2 regions of the Streptomyces sp. NPDC091371 genome follow, and region 2 is predicted to be linked to the other one. Evidence: riboswitches for the same ligand, from Rfam matches in the RefSeq annotation. Region 2 holds a riboswitch; the other holds the start of a gene.
What was found. Region 2 has a riboswitch for guanidine ahead of AB0O21_RS16605 (multidrug efflux SMR transporter). Riboswitches for the same ligand answer to the same signal wherever they lie in the genome.
Positions count from the first base shown of each region.

Region 1: it holds a riboswitch for guanidine, as region 2 does, so the genes downstream of both, AB0O21_RS07145 (Ohr family peroxiredoxin) here and AB0O21_RS16605 (multidrug efflux SMR transporter) in region 2, are expected to answer to the same signal.

Region 1 covers NZ_JBFBFP010000004.1:69,973-76,472, reverse strand. The annotation lists gene AB0O21_RS07175 (ATP-binding protein) at 1-113, shown strand, start outside; gene AB0O21_RS07170 (cytochrome P450) at 137-1,360, opposite strand; gene AB0O21_RS07165 (VOC family protein) at 1,493-1,969, opposite strand; gene AB0O21_RS07160 (DoxX family membrane protein) at 2,077-2,607, opposite strand; gene AB0O21_RS07155 (CBS domain-containing protein) at 2,844-3,266, shown strand; gene AB0O21_RS07150 (hypothetical protein) at 3,304-3,744, opposite strand; gene AB0O21_RS07145 (Ohr family peroxiredoxin) at 3,731-4,195, opposite strand; guanidine-III (ykkC-III) riboswitch at 4,271-4,333, opposite strand; gene AB0O21_RS07140 (deoxynucleoside kinase) at 4,406-5,068, opposite strand; gene AB0O21_RS07135 (WYL domain-containing protein) at 5,366-6,103, shown strand; gene AB0O21_RS07130 (nuclear transport factor 2 family protein) at 6,192-6,500, shown strand, end outside.
Region 2 covers NZ_JBFBFP010000012.1:169,369-175,868, reverse strand. The annotation lists gene AB0O21_RS16625 (HNH endonuclease) at 1-248, opposite strand, end outside; gene bcp (thioredoxin-dependent thiol peroxidase) at 390-857, opposite strand; gene AB0O21_RS16615 (DUF3618 domain-containing protein) at 984-1,301, shown strand; gene AB0O21_RS16610 (co-chaperone GroES) at 1,348-1,689, shown strand; guanidine-III (ykkC-III) riboswitch at 1,732-1,802, shown strand; gene AB0O21_RS16605 (multidrug efflux SMR transporter) at 1,834-2,154, shown strand; gene AB0O21_RS16600 (transglycosylase domain-containing protein) at 2,156-4,567, opposite strand; gene AB0O21_RS16595 (ABC-2 family transporter protein) at 4,767-5,570, shown strand; gene AB0O21_RS16590 (ABC transporter permease) at 5,662-6,435, shown strand; gene AB0O21_RS16585 (ATP-binding cassette domain-containing protein) at 6,442-6,500, shown strand, end outside.

The DNA of each region.
Region 1 (6,500 bases), on a different contig from region 2:
AGGGCGAGGGCGGATGGGGATGGCACCTGGTCAACCGGCTCGCCACCGAAGTGGAGATCCGGCACCACGGCGAACAGGGGGGAAAGACCATCCACGTCCATGTCACCCGGTGAGCCGTCGGCCGGGTGCCGCGCGTTCACCAGGTCGTGTGCAGGGCCCGCGGCGAGCGGTGGATCAAGGTGGGGCGCATGGCCGGCGGGGGTGCGTCCGGGTCCAGCCGCAGGCCCGGCAGGCGGCGGGTGAAGACTTCGAGGGTGATGCGGAGTTGTTCGCGGGCCAGCTGAGAGCCGGGGCAGCCGTGGGGGCCGTGGCCGAAGGAGAGGTGGCGCCGGTCCTCGGGGCGGCTGATGTCGAACCGGTCGGCCCGCTCGTACCGGTCCTCGTCCCGGTTGGCCGAACCGTAGGCGACCAGAACGGTCGCTCCGGCCGGGAGCTTGGTGCCGGCCAGTGTCACCGGCCGGGTCGTGGTGCGGCGGAAGGCCTGGACGGCGGTGTCGTAGCGGGCCGCCTCCTCCACCGCGGCGGGTATCAGCGCCGGATCCGCGCAGAGCATCTCCCACTGCGGCCGGTCGCGCAGCAGATGCAGCAGCGTGGTGCCGATCAGCGCGCTGGTGGTGAGGAACCCGGCGATCAGGAGGTTCTGGAGGCTCGCCACCAGTTCGTGGCGCTCGTCGAGGGTGAGCTCGGCGTCACCGGGCGCCAGGGCCGCCACCCTGGCCGAGCACAGGTCGTCCCGGGGCGAGGCGCGCCGATCACGCAGGTATCCGTCCAGCAGGTGCTGGAGCGCGACCACGTCCTCGGCGGCCGCAGCCTGATCCTTCGGCGGCAGCGGCCTGAACAGCAGCTCGTCGGCCCGGTATCCGCCGTGCACCGCCGCGGGCACGTCCGCCGGGTCCAGGCCGATGAGCCGGCCGACCACCCGCCCCGGCAGCCGACGGGCGTACGCCTCCATCAGCTCGGCGGATCCGTCCGCCGCGATGCCCTCCACCAGCTCGCTCGCGCACTCCCGCGCGTACGGCAGCAAGGCGGCCACGCGCGCGGCGGACAGGCCGCGGTTCAGCACGCCCCGGTGCCGCCGGTGCTCCGCACCGTCCGAGGTGACGACGGTCTCGCGCGGTGCGAACCCGCGCGGCAGGACGCCCAACGCCGCGTCCGACAGTGCGATGTCGGGGAGCAGGGACCCGGCGGAGGAGAAGTCCTCGGCACGCACCAGCACCTCCCGGACGTCCTGGTCGCGGGCCACCAGCCACGCGTCGAACTCCGGTACGTACGTCAGGCCTGCGGCCCGGCGGGCGCGGGCGTAGAGCGGGTACGGGTCGAGGTAGAGCTCATCGCGCCTTGCCTGGTCGTGCGACGGCACACGGTCCTCCGGATCGCGGTGAGACGGGGCCGCGGGGCAACTCCGCGGGGGTGAACTCCGGTGCCGGACCATGGTGCCCGAGCCCCGCCGCGCCGGGAAGGGCGCCCCACCCGGCTCCGGCTCGGTCCCGCCTCACGCCTCCGGCGTGCGCTGCGCGGCGTCCGGCGGCGCGGGCGTGAGCGAGGCGAAGTCGGGCAGGATCAGGGAGCCGTCGCCGGCCAGCGTGAAGCCGGGGTTGTGGGCGATCTCCCAGGCATGGCCGTCGGGGTCGGTGAAGACGCCCGAGTAGAAGCCGATCGCGTTGACGGCGGCGGGCCGGGTGACCGTGCCGCCGGCCTCCGCGGCGGCGCCGAGGAGGCTGTCGACCTCGGCGTCCGTACGCACGTTGTGGGCCAGGGCGATGCCCCCGAACCCGGCCGGCGGGGCGTCGGGCAGCCCGCAGTCCGCGGCCAGTTTCCGGCGGTCCCACAGGACCAGGGCCATTCCTCCCGCCTGGTGGAAGACCGTCTCCTCGACCTCGGTGCCACGCCATCCGAGGGCCGCGTAGAAGCTCTTGGCCCGGGCGAGGTCCGAGACCCCCAGGGTGATGAGGCTGATCCGCTGTTCCATTCCGACACCGTAACGGCCGTGCGCGGCCGGGGCACGGGACACGGGGCACGGGGCACGGGGGCCGGCGATCCGGCGGCCCGCCCTCCCGGGCGCAGGGCCCGGCCGGTTCAGTCCCCGTCGGCTCCGGCCGGGGACTCCATCGCGGCGATGCGCCGGTTGACGACGACGGTGGCGGCGGCCGCGCTGAGCGCGAAGGCCACCACGATGACCGCGGGACGGTCGAGCCTATGCCCGCTGATGTGGTCGAGCGAGAAGCGCCCCGGCCCGGTGACGCCGAGGCAGGCCGCGACGGAGCCGAGGAAGGCCGGGTACTCGAAGCCGCCGCCCTGGGCGAAGAACCCGGCGGGCGCGTGGACCGAGACGGCCCCTGCCATGGCGCCGGCCGCCGCGGCGCCCGCGGCCGGGGTGGCGAGCCCCAGCGCCAGCAGGGCACCGCCGCCCGCCTCGCCGAGCCCGGCCGCGAGGGCGCTCGGCCTGCCCGGAACGAAGCCCATGTGCTCCATCGCCTCGGCCGTTCCCTCGATGCCGCCCCCGCCGAACCAGCCGAAGAGCTTCTGCGTGCCGTGCGCGATCAGCACGCCGCCCGCCGCGAGGCGCAGGGCGAGCAGCCCGAGGTCCTTGCGAAGGATGAACTGCATGGGGCGACCTTTCGATGGGTGGGCTGGGGGATCGGCGCACACGGACGTCCGGCTCCCGCTCCACCATCACCCGGGAGACCCCCAGGACCCCGGCTCGCGGAGCCGGACACACGCGAGAACGCCCGCCCGGACCAGCGTCCGCGCGTGTCCGCCGCCGGCCGGCGAGGTGGTCCGCATACGGGTCCCCGGCCCGGGTAGGCGCCGGGTAGCAGCCGCTTCCAGTAGCGGGAGGAACCATGACCCGGCGAGTCCACGAGGTGATGACCGAGAAGCCGGTGACCGTCGAGAAACTGACCTCACTGGCCGAAGCGGCCCGCGTCATGCGGGACGCGGACATCGGGGACGTCCTGGTCGTCGACGAGGGCAGGCTGCGCGGGATCCTGACCGACCGGGACCTCGTCATACGGGCCATCGCCGAGAACCGGGACCCCGCGGAGACGACGGTGCAGGCGATCTGCAGCTCTGAGCCGATCACCGTCGGTCCCGGGGACGACGTCCAGCAGGCCGCCGATCTCATGCGGCGCCATGCGCTGAGACGCCTGCCCGTGCAGACCGAGGACGGCGAGCTCGTCGGGGTGGTCACCCTGGGTGACCTCGAGGTCGAACGGGATCCGGGGTCGGCCCTCGCCGCCATCGCGGCGGCCGAGCCCGACAGCTGACGCCCGCCGCTCGGCACGGCCGCGGTCCGGACGGAGGTCACAGCCGCCAGTACGTACCCGTACTCGAATCGACGTGCACGACGTGGCGGCCCACACGCACCACGTGGTGGTCCGGACCGGTCCAGGAGCCGGTGGCACCCTCGGCGCCGGGCAGCGGGGTCCAGACCTCCAGGAAGGTGCTGCCGTCCGGGTTGGTGCCCCGCTCGACGAGGTTCGCGCCCTCCCACCGGAAGGTGCCGGTGTCTTCGCCGGGCTCGCCCGTGAGGTGGTGGAAACGGACCCGGGAGCCGTCGAAGGACGTCGTACCGGCGAAGCCGCGGCTGTCGGCGTAGTACGGCCCGGTCTGCAGCCACACCACTTCGCCGTCCTCGCGCAAGGGGCCGCCGTCGCGGCTGATGCCGCGCCGCAGCCACGCGCCGTGCTCGGGCACCGCCACGCCGGGGCCGGCCGGCTGCGGATCCGGCTCAGGCCTGGTCATCGGGGCCGGTGCCGGTGTCGGCGTCGTCCACGGCCAGGAGGGTCACCGGTACGTTGCCCCGTACTGCCTGCGAGTACGGGCAGACCGCGTCCGCCCGGTGCAGCAGGGGCTGGAGGTCCGCCGCACGCCACCCCGGCAGGCTGACGGTGAGGGCCACCGCGAGGCCGTAGCCGGCGGGCGTGTCCGTGGTGCCGAGCTGAACTTCGCAGGCCACGCGCGCGGCGGAGGCATCCGCACCGAACTCGGCGGCCACCTCCGCGAGCGCGGAGGTGAAGCAGGCGGCGAAGCCGGCCGCGAACAGCTGCTCGGGGTTGGTGGTGCCGGGCACCTTCTTGCGCGGCGGGGCGAGGCGGACGTCCAGGCGCCCGTCGTCCGTGCGGACGGATCCGGTACGGCCCCCGGCGGCGTGTGCGGTCGTCCGGTACAGGCTGCGGGTGAGTGGCACGGTCATGGCGTTCGGCCCATCTTGCTCGACGAGGACGCTGCCCGGGCGCGGACAGCGGACGGCGCTGCTCGTGCAGCACCTCGCGCGTCGTCGTGCGTAACCGGGTACGGCGCATCTCGTCCGGGGCCTGGAATCCGGCCGCCGGACAACCTAGCAACGGAGCGGGCCGCCGGGGGCCTCCCCGGCGGTGACCTTCCTCACCCGCCGCCCGCCGCCTCAGGCCGGGCGACCGACCGCCGCCAGGGCGTCCCTGACCTCGCGCGCCACGCGGGCGGCGTCCTCGGGGTTGTTGACCACATCGGTGCGGTTCATGTCGACGACGAGGACCTCGCTGGCCGAGTAGTGCTTGTGCACCCAGTCGTCGTAGCCGGACCACAGGGTCCGGTAGTAGGCGACGAGGCTCTCGTCCTGTTCGAAATCGCGGCCCCGCAGCCCGATCCGGTGCAGCACGGTCTCGAAGTCCGCCTTGAGGTAGACCATGAGATCGGGTGCCTTGCGGTACGGCAGGCCGTCGATCTCGCGCATCATCTCGCCCAGCAACCCCTCGTACACCTGCATCTCGAGGGAGCTGATCCGCCCCAGGTCGTGGTTGACCTTCGCGAAGTACCAGTCCTCGTATATGGACCGGTCGAGGACGTTGTGACCCTGCTTGTACGCCTCCTTGATCGCGGCGAACCGCGTCTGCAGGAAGTAGAGCTGGAGGAGGAAGGGGTAGCGCCGCGCCTCGATCTCCTCGGGGCTCGCCGTGTAGAAGAGCGGGAGGATCGGATTGTCGTCCACGCTCTCGTAGAAGACTTCGCTGCCCAGGTCCTTGGCGAGCAGCTCGGCCACACTGGTCTTGCCGATGCCGATCATGCCTCCGACGCAGATCACTGGCATACCTCACTTCTCCCTGGGGGTCTTCTGTTCGTGGGCGGGTGTGCCCGGTGCCCCGGGATCTTCATGACCAGCGTCATGTGGCCCCCATCGGGACCACGGCCCTGACCCGGGCCGCTCTCGGCGACCGGCCGGCCCGACCGGTGCGCGGTCGCCGCGCACGGCGACCGGCCGCAGCCCCGCGGCCGCCTTGAATCCTAAATGATGATGCGCCCTGCACCGGCCGGAGCACCGGCCACCCGGCCGGATCCGCCTCCGTACCGCCCCGGGGGGATCGGGCATCGGCTACGGTCCTTGACTGTGAACCGAACCGAGCGTCTTTACGCCCTGGTGGAGGAGTTACGCGCGGTCTCGCCCCGGCCGCGCAGCGCCCGGTGGCTCGCCGAGCGCTTCGGCGTCAGCACCCGCACCATCGAGCGGGACCTCAGCGCGCTGCAGCAGTCCGGTGTGCCGCTCTACGCCGAACCGGGCCGCAGCGGCGGGTACGTGGTGGACAAGGACCACACCCTGCCGCCCCTGACCATCACACCGGCCGAGGCGGCGGCCCTGGCCGTCGCCCTGCACCGGCTGTCCGGGACGCCGTTCGCCGAGGACGCCCGCTCGGCGTTGTACAAGGTGCTCGCCGTCATGCCGCAGCGCGATCGTCAGGCCGCGCGCGAGCTCGCCGGCCGGGTACGGGTCGCCGTGAACCCCGCCGAACCGTCCGAGGTCCTGCACGCCCCGCACGTCCTGCACGTCCTGCGCGAGGCGCTCTCGACCCGCCGGCTGCTGCGCCTGCGCTACGCCGACGGGCAGGGCGGGGTCACCGACCGCGCCGTCGAGCCCCTGGGCTTCCTCGACGGCGAGCACTGGTACCTCATCGGCTGGTGCCGACTGCGTTCAGCCGTGCGGGCTTTCCGCCTCGACCGCATCCGCGGGGCGCGGGCACTGGAGGAGACGGTGGAACCGCGGCTGGTCGACCTGTCCGAACTGGACATCCCCGCACGGGATTTCGTCGCGCTCGACGAGGCGCTCGAAGAACTCTACGGTTCCGCTTGAGCCGCCGCGCGGAGGGCTAAACACCGACAGGGGGTTGTCGCCCACGGCCCGGAGGCTGTGTGACCACGACCGACCACGGAAGGCACCCATGTCTGTGACGACGACCCCCACCACCGACTCCGCACCGCTGACCCGGGAGGCCGGCACCCGGCTGGTGGAGGGCTGGGCGGCGCTCTGGAACGGAGACGTCGCCCTCGCCGACCAGATCCTCGCCCCCGGCTTCCGGCTGCACTTCGCGGACGACTCCGCCGCCACCTTCGGCCGGGACGAACTGACGGCCTTCATCTCGGCCAACAGCCTTGCCTTCACCGGCATGACGTTCGCCGCCGACGCCCCGCCGCTGGTCGACTCCGAGCGCGGCGAGCTGGCCTGCCGGTGGAGCGAGAGGCACGCCGAC
Region 2 (6,500 bases):
TGGACCGCCACTTCGCGCAGTGTGGTCGATGACGCGGCCGCCGCCGCTATGGCCTCGTCCGGGTACTTGCGCCATGGACTGCGTTTCGCGAAGTGACTGCTGTCGATGCCGTAGGAGGCGGCCTTCTCCTGGAGTGTGCGGCGTCGTCCGCCGTTCTCTTTCAGTCCGAGGCGCCGCATCAGGTCGGCCCAGCCTCTCGACTCTGCGATGGCTGCGGCCAGCGTGTCCCGCTCGTACGGGTCGACCATGCTTCCGCTCCCCCTATCGGCCGCACGTGCGGCCCTCGCACGGAGTAACGCACCGACAGTCGGACGGTTACGGGGGATTTCGTCCGATAAACGGAGCAGCCCGCACCGATTTACGGTGCGGGCCGCTCCGGCAGGAGAGGGTCAGATGCCCAGGTCCTTGATGATCTTGGCTACGTGGCCCGTCGCCTTCACGTTGTAGAAGGCGTGCTCCACCTTGCCTTCCTCGTCCACGACCACCGTGGACCGGATGACCCCGGTCACGGTCTTGCCGTACAGCTTCTTCTCGCCGAAGGCGCCGTAGGCCTCCAGGACGGCCTTCTCCGGGTCTCCGACCAGCGTGACCTTCAGGTGCTCCTTCTCGCGGAACTTCGCCAGCTTCTCCGGCTTGTCCGGCGACACGCCGATGACGTCGTAGCCGGCCGTGGCCAGTACGTCCAGGTTGTCCGTGAAGTCGCAGGCCTGCTTCGTGCAGCCGGGCGTCAGCGCGGCGGGGTAGAAGTACACGATCACCTTGCGGCCCTTGTGGTCGGCGAGCGAGACCTCGTTGCCGTCCGCGTCGGGCAGGGTGAAGGCGGGGGCGGTGTCGCCCGGCTGCAGTCGCTCGCTCATCTCGTCAGTCTCCTCGGGAGGGCACCAGCATCGTTATGCCACGAGACTAAGCTGACAGCCTGTTCACGTACGAACACGACCACGATCGCGACCACGATCACGACCCATGACGACGGAGGCAGCGCGGTGCCGGAAGCCAGGACCCCCGCACAGATCGAGGCGGACATCGTCCGCCGCCGCGAGCAGCTCGCCGAGACGCTCGACGAGATCGGTGTGCGGATGCACCCGAAGACGATCATCGGGGATGCGAAGGCCCGGCTGGTCGGGACCGTCGATCACGCCGCCGGGCGGGCCTTCGCCGCCGTGAACCGGTGCGTGACCGACCTGCAGGCCGGGCTGCGCCACGACGACGGTACGCCGCGCCCCGCGCGGATCGTGCCGGTCGCGCTGGTCGCGGTGGGCCTGGTCGGGCTGCTGGTGGTGTCGGCGCGCCGCAAGCGGTGACGACCCTCCGGAGTGCAGGGCCGTCGCGGACAGGTAAGTTCGAGGCGTGAGCGAGAACACCACCCACGACAAGCTGCCCATCCGCATGCTCCACGACCGCGTGCTCGTGAAGTCCGACCTGCCGGAGGGCGAGCGCCGCTCGGGCGGCGGCATTCTGATTCCGGCGACGGCCGCGGTCGGCAAGCGGCTGGCCTGGGCCGAGGTGGTCGCGGTCGGGCAGAACGTACGTAGCGTAGAGCCGGGCGACCGGGTGCTGTACGACCCCGAGGACCGGGCCGAGGTCGAGGTGCGCGGGGCGACGTACGTGCTGATGCGTGAGCGGGACCTGCACGCGGTGGCCGCGGAGCGGCTGGAGGGGGCCGAGGACTCCACCGGGTTGTACCTGTAGGACGTGGAAAAGGGCTGGTGGCGGAGGTCACCGGCCCTTTTCGCCGCCCTTTGCTACGGTGGAGGGGAACCCCGACGAGACGCGCCGTACCGGGTACGACAAGACGACGCACCCCGTATCGGTCGTTGTCTCGGAGGTGCCGTCATGGCATGGGTTCTTCTTCTCGTCGCCGGTCTGCTGGAAGTCGGCTGGTCGATCGGCATGAAGTTCACCGAAGGTTTCACCCGGCTGTGGCCCAGTGTGTTCACGGGTGCCGGGATCGTCGCGAGCATGGTGTTGCTGTCCTACGCCGCGAAGAGCCTGCCCATCGGTACCGCGTACGGGGTGTGGGTGGGCATCGGTGCCGCCGGTGCGGCCGTGCTCGGTATGGCGGTGCTGGGTGAGCCCGTCACCGCCGCCCGGATCTTCTTCATCTGTCTGCTGCTGGTCGCCGTGGTGGGGCTGAAGGCGACCTCGGGGCACTAGGTCATTCCAGGAAGGCTGACGGGGGGCGCAGGCCCGCCGCGCCGGCGTCCGCGCCCGCCCCCGCGTTGGTGCCCTGGGTGCCCGTGGTGGTGCCGGCCTGGTCGCCCTGGGTGGTGCCGCCGTTGGTCTGGCCTCCGTTGGTTTGACCGCCGTTGGTCTGGCCGCCGTTGTCCTGACCCCCGTTGGTCTGACCCCCGTTGGTCTGGCCGCCGTTGGTCTGGCCCCCGTTGGTCTGGCCGTTCGTCGGGTTCGGGCGCGTGGGCCGGTTCGGGCGGACGGGGCGGCTCGGGGTGACCTCGTCCTCCGGGGTTTCCTCCGGCGGGAACGGCTCGAAGCTGGGGGAGGGCGGGGGCTGGGCCGCGCCCGGCTGGAGTTCGAGGTCGAAGTCGACTGGGTCGGTGCCCTCCAGGGCGGTCTTCGTGTAGGCGGCCCAGATGCGGGCCGGGTAGCCGCCTCCGCCGATGCGGGGCTCGCCGAGGGCGCCGTAGAGGGACTGGAGGGTTCCGGTGTCCGGGTCCTGGCCCATCATCGCCACCACCGTGACCAGGTCCGGGGTGTAGGCGGCGAACCAGGCCGAGCGGTCCAGTTCGCCGGTGCCGGTCTTGCCGGCGGCCGGGTGGCCGGCGGCGAGGGCTGCCGTGCCGGTGCCGTTGTCCACGACGCTGACCAGCATGGAGGTCGTGGTGTCCGCGGCTTCGCGGGTGACCGCCTGGGTGGGCGAGCGGTCGGGGAGGCCGATGGTGTCGTCCTCCTTGGTGATCTTCTCCAGGAAGGTGTACGGGGTGCGGCGGCCGTGGTCCGCGAGGGTCGCGTACGCCTGGGTCATGTCGAGGACGCTGGCCTGCATGGTGCCCAGGGCCATGGCCGGGCCGGGGACGAAGTTCGGGGTGTTCTCGGGGATGCCGAGGTCGACGGCGGTCTGTTTGACCTTGACGGTGCCCACGTCCACGACCATCTGGGCGAAGACGGCGTTGACGGAGAGGTCGGTGGCGGTGTTGACGGTGATGTTGCCGTAGGAGATCTGGCCCTCGTTCTCGGGGGCGTAGGGGACCCGGGTGCCGACGACGCGGCGCTTGTTGTCGCCGTTGTAGATCGTGTTCGGGGTGATCCGGCGGCCGTCCTGGGTGCGGGAGTCGTTTTCGACGGCGGCCGCGAAGACGAACGGCTTGAAGGTGGAGGCGACCTGGTAGTCGTGGCGGGTCGCGTTGTTGACGTACTGCTTGGTGTAGTCGATGCCGCCGTACATGGCGACGACCTTGCCGGTGGCGGGGTCGATGGAGACGCCTCCGGCGCGCACGAGGCGGTCGGCCTTGCGGGCCTCCGGGTCGAGCTTGCTGTTCAGTTGGGCGTCCACCGCTTTGACGAAGTCGTTCTGGCGGCGCTTGTCGATGGTCGTGGTGATCCGGTAGCCGCCCTCGGCGAGGGTCTTCTCGTCGAGGATCTTGTGCTCGGTGATGTAGTCCTTGACGGCTTCGACGAGGTAGCCGCGCTGGCCGGACAGGCCGGCGGCGGGGCGGACCTTGCCGGGCTCGGGGAACTGGGTGGCCGCGCGCTCGGCGGCCGTCAGCCAGTTCTTCTTGACCATGCCGTCGAGTACGTAGTTCCAGCGGGCGAGGGCGCGGTCGCGGCTCTGCGGGTGGGAGACGACGTCGAAGGCGCTGGGGGAGTTGAGGAGGGTGGCGAGGTAGGCGCCCTCGGCGGTGGTGAGTTTGCCGACGTCCTTGCCGTAGTAGGCCTGGGAGGCGGCCTGGATGCCGTAGGCGTTGCGGCCGAAGTAGCTGGTGTTGAGGTAGCCCTCGAGGATGTAGTCCTTCGACTTCTCGCGACCGAGTTTGATCGCGATGAAGAACTCCTTGACCTTGCGTTTGATGGTCTGTTCCTGGCCCAGGTAGTAGTTCTTGACGTACTGCTGGGTGATGGTCGAGCCGGACTGGGTGCCCTTTCCGGTGGCCGTGTTCCAGGCGGCGCGGAGCATCGCCTTGGGGTCCACCGCCCGTTCGGAGTAGAAGTCCCGGTCCTCGGCGGCGAGTACGGCTTCCTGGACGGTCAGCGGGATCTGCGAGAGCGGCACGTTGACGCGGTTGACCTCGCCGTCGCGGGCGAGTTGGGAGCCGTCGGAGTAGAGGTAGACGTTGGACTGCGCGGTGGCGGCGGCGTTGGCCGGCGGGATGTCGACCAGCAGGTAGCCCGCGACGAGGGCGCCGCCGAGCAGCAGGGCGAGGAGGAGTACGCCGCCCAGCACCATGCGCCAGGTGGGGATGAGCCGCCGCCAGCCGGTGCGCTTGCGGCGCGGCTTCCTGCCGGGCTTGGGGGGCCTGCCCGGCTGCTGTTCCCGTGGCGGGGGTGGCTGCTGTCCGTCGGGCGAGTCCGGGTCGCGAGGGGTCCAGCCCGGGGGTGGTGACTGGTCGCTCATCTCCAGGGGCTCCTCGACGCCGTGCGAAATATCCACTTCTGTACCTCATGGTGTCTACCCGATGGCCGGTGATTCCGCTCCGGACGGGCGTAAATCGGTCGCGTGGATCGCCCCTCCGCACTAAGCTCGCGCGCTTTGGCCGACGTAGGAACGACCTGGGAAAGGGAGGGATACGGTGCGGCAGCAAGCGGGTCAGAGAGTGCGCCTCTACCTGGCGGTGGCCGCCGGCGGGTTCCGGCGCTACGCGACGTACGGGACGGCCACGGCGGCCGGGGTGTTCACCAACACCGTGTTCGGTTTCATCGTCGCGTACACGTACATCGCGCTGTGGGACGAGCGTCCCGGGCTCGGCGGTTACGACCAGGCGCAGGCCCTGACCTTCGTGTGGGTGAGCCAGTCGCTGCTCGCCGCCGGGGCGTTGATCGGGGGCGGCTTCCAGGAAGAGATCCAGGAGCGCGTCCGAACGGGTGACATCGCGGTCGACCTGTACCGGCCGGCGGACCTTCAGATGTGGTGGCTGGCGGCCGACATGGGCCGGGCGGCCTTCCAGTTGGCGGGGCGCGGGGTGGTCCCGCTGGTGGCGGGGTCGCTGGTCTTCACGTTGGCGCTGCCCGATGATCCGGTGCGCTGGCTGCTGTTCCTGGTGTCCGTGGTGCTCGGTCTGGTGGTGAGCTTCGCGGTGCGCTATCTGCTGGGGCTGATGGCGTTCTGGCTGATGGACGGTTCGGGGATCAACATGATGGCCACGGTCGTCTCGATCTTCTTCTCGGGGATGCTGCTGCCGCTGACGGTCTTCCCGGGCGGCTTCGGCGAGTTGGTGCGGGTGCTGCCGTGGGCGGCGATGCTCCAGGTGCCGGTGGACGTGCTGATGGGGGAGCACGCGGGGGCCGGAGGTGCGGCGGAGGCGCTGGGGTTCCAGGCCGGGTGGGCGCTCGTACTGCTGGGTGCGGGGCGGCTGTTGCAGTCGGCGGCGACGCGGAAGGTGGTGGTCCAGGGTGGCTGAGGCGGTGCTGGCGGAGCGGGAGCTCCCGGTGCTGGAAGTGCCCCGGCGCAGTCGCGCCCTGGAGGGGCTGCGGGGCTACGGGCTGATCGTGATGATGTGGATCCGGTCGACGATGACGTACCGGACGTCCTTCCTGCTGTCCGCGTTCGGGAACGCGGCGATCACCCTGCTCGACTTCGTCGCGATCTACATCATGTTCTCCCACGTGGACGTGCTGGGCGGTTTCACGCTGCCCGAGATCGCCCTGCTGTACGGGTCCTGCTCGGCCTCCCTGGGCCTGGCGGACCTGCTGCTCGGCAACACGGACCGGATCGGGGTCCGGATCCGGGACGGTTCGCTCGACACGATGCTGGTGCGTCCGGTTCCGGTGCTCGCGCAGGTCGCGGCGGACCGGTTCGCGCTGCGCCGGCTGGGGCGGGTGCTGCAGGGGCTGGGGGTGCTGGCCTGGGCGGTGTGGGCGCTGTCGGGCGAGGTGGAGTGGACGCCGGGCAAGGTGCTGCTGGTGCCGGTGATGATCGTGGCGGGTGCGGCGATCTTCGGTGCGGTGATGGTGGCGGGGGCGGCGTTCCAGTTCCTGGCGGGGGACGCGGCGGAGGTGCAGAACTCCTTCACGTACGGCGGGAACACGATGCTCCAGTACCCGCCGACGGTGTTCGCGAAGGACCTGCTGCGCGCGGTGACCTTCGTCGTCCCGCTGGCTTTCGTCAACTGGCTGCCGGCACTGCACGTGCTGGGGCGGCCCGATCCGCTGGGGCTGCCGGGGTGGGTGGCGTACCTGAGCCCGCTGGTGGCCCTCGTGGTGTTCGTGCCCGCGTCGCTGGCGTGGCGCGCGGGTGTCCGTTCGTACCGGAGTACGGGGAGCTGATCGAAGATGGCGGACGAATCGCTGATCTCGCTGGACGGGGTCGAGAAGGTTTTTGACGTACGGCG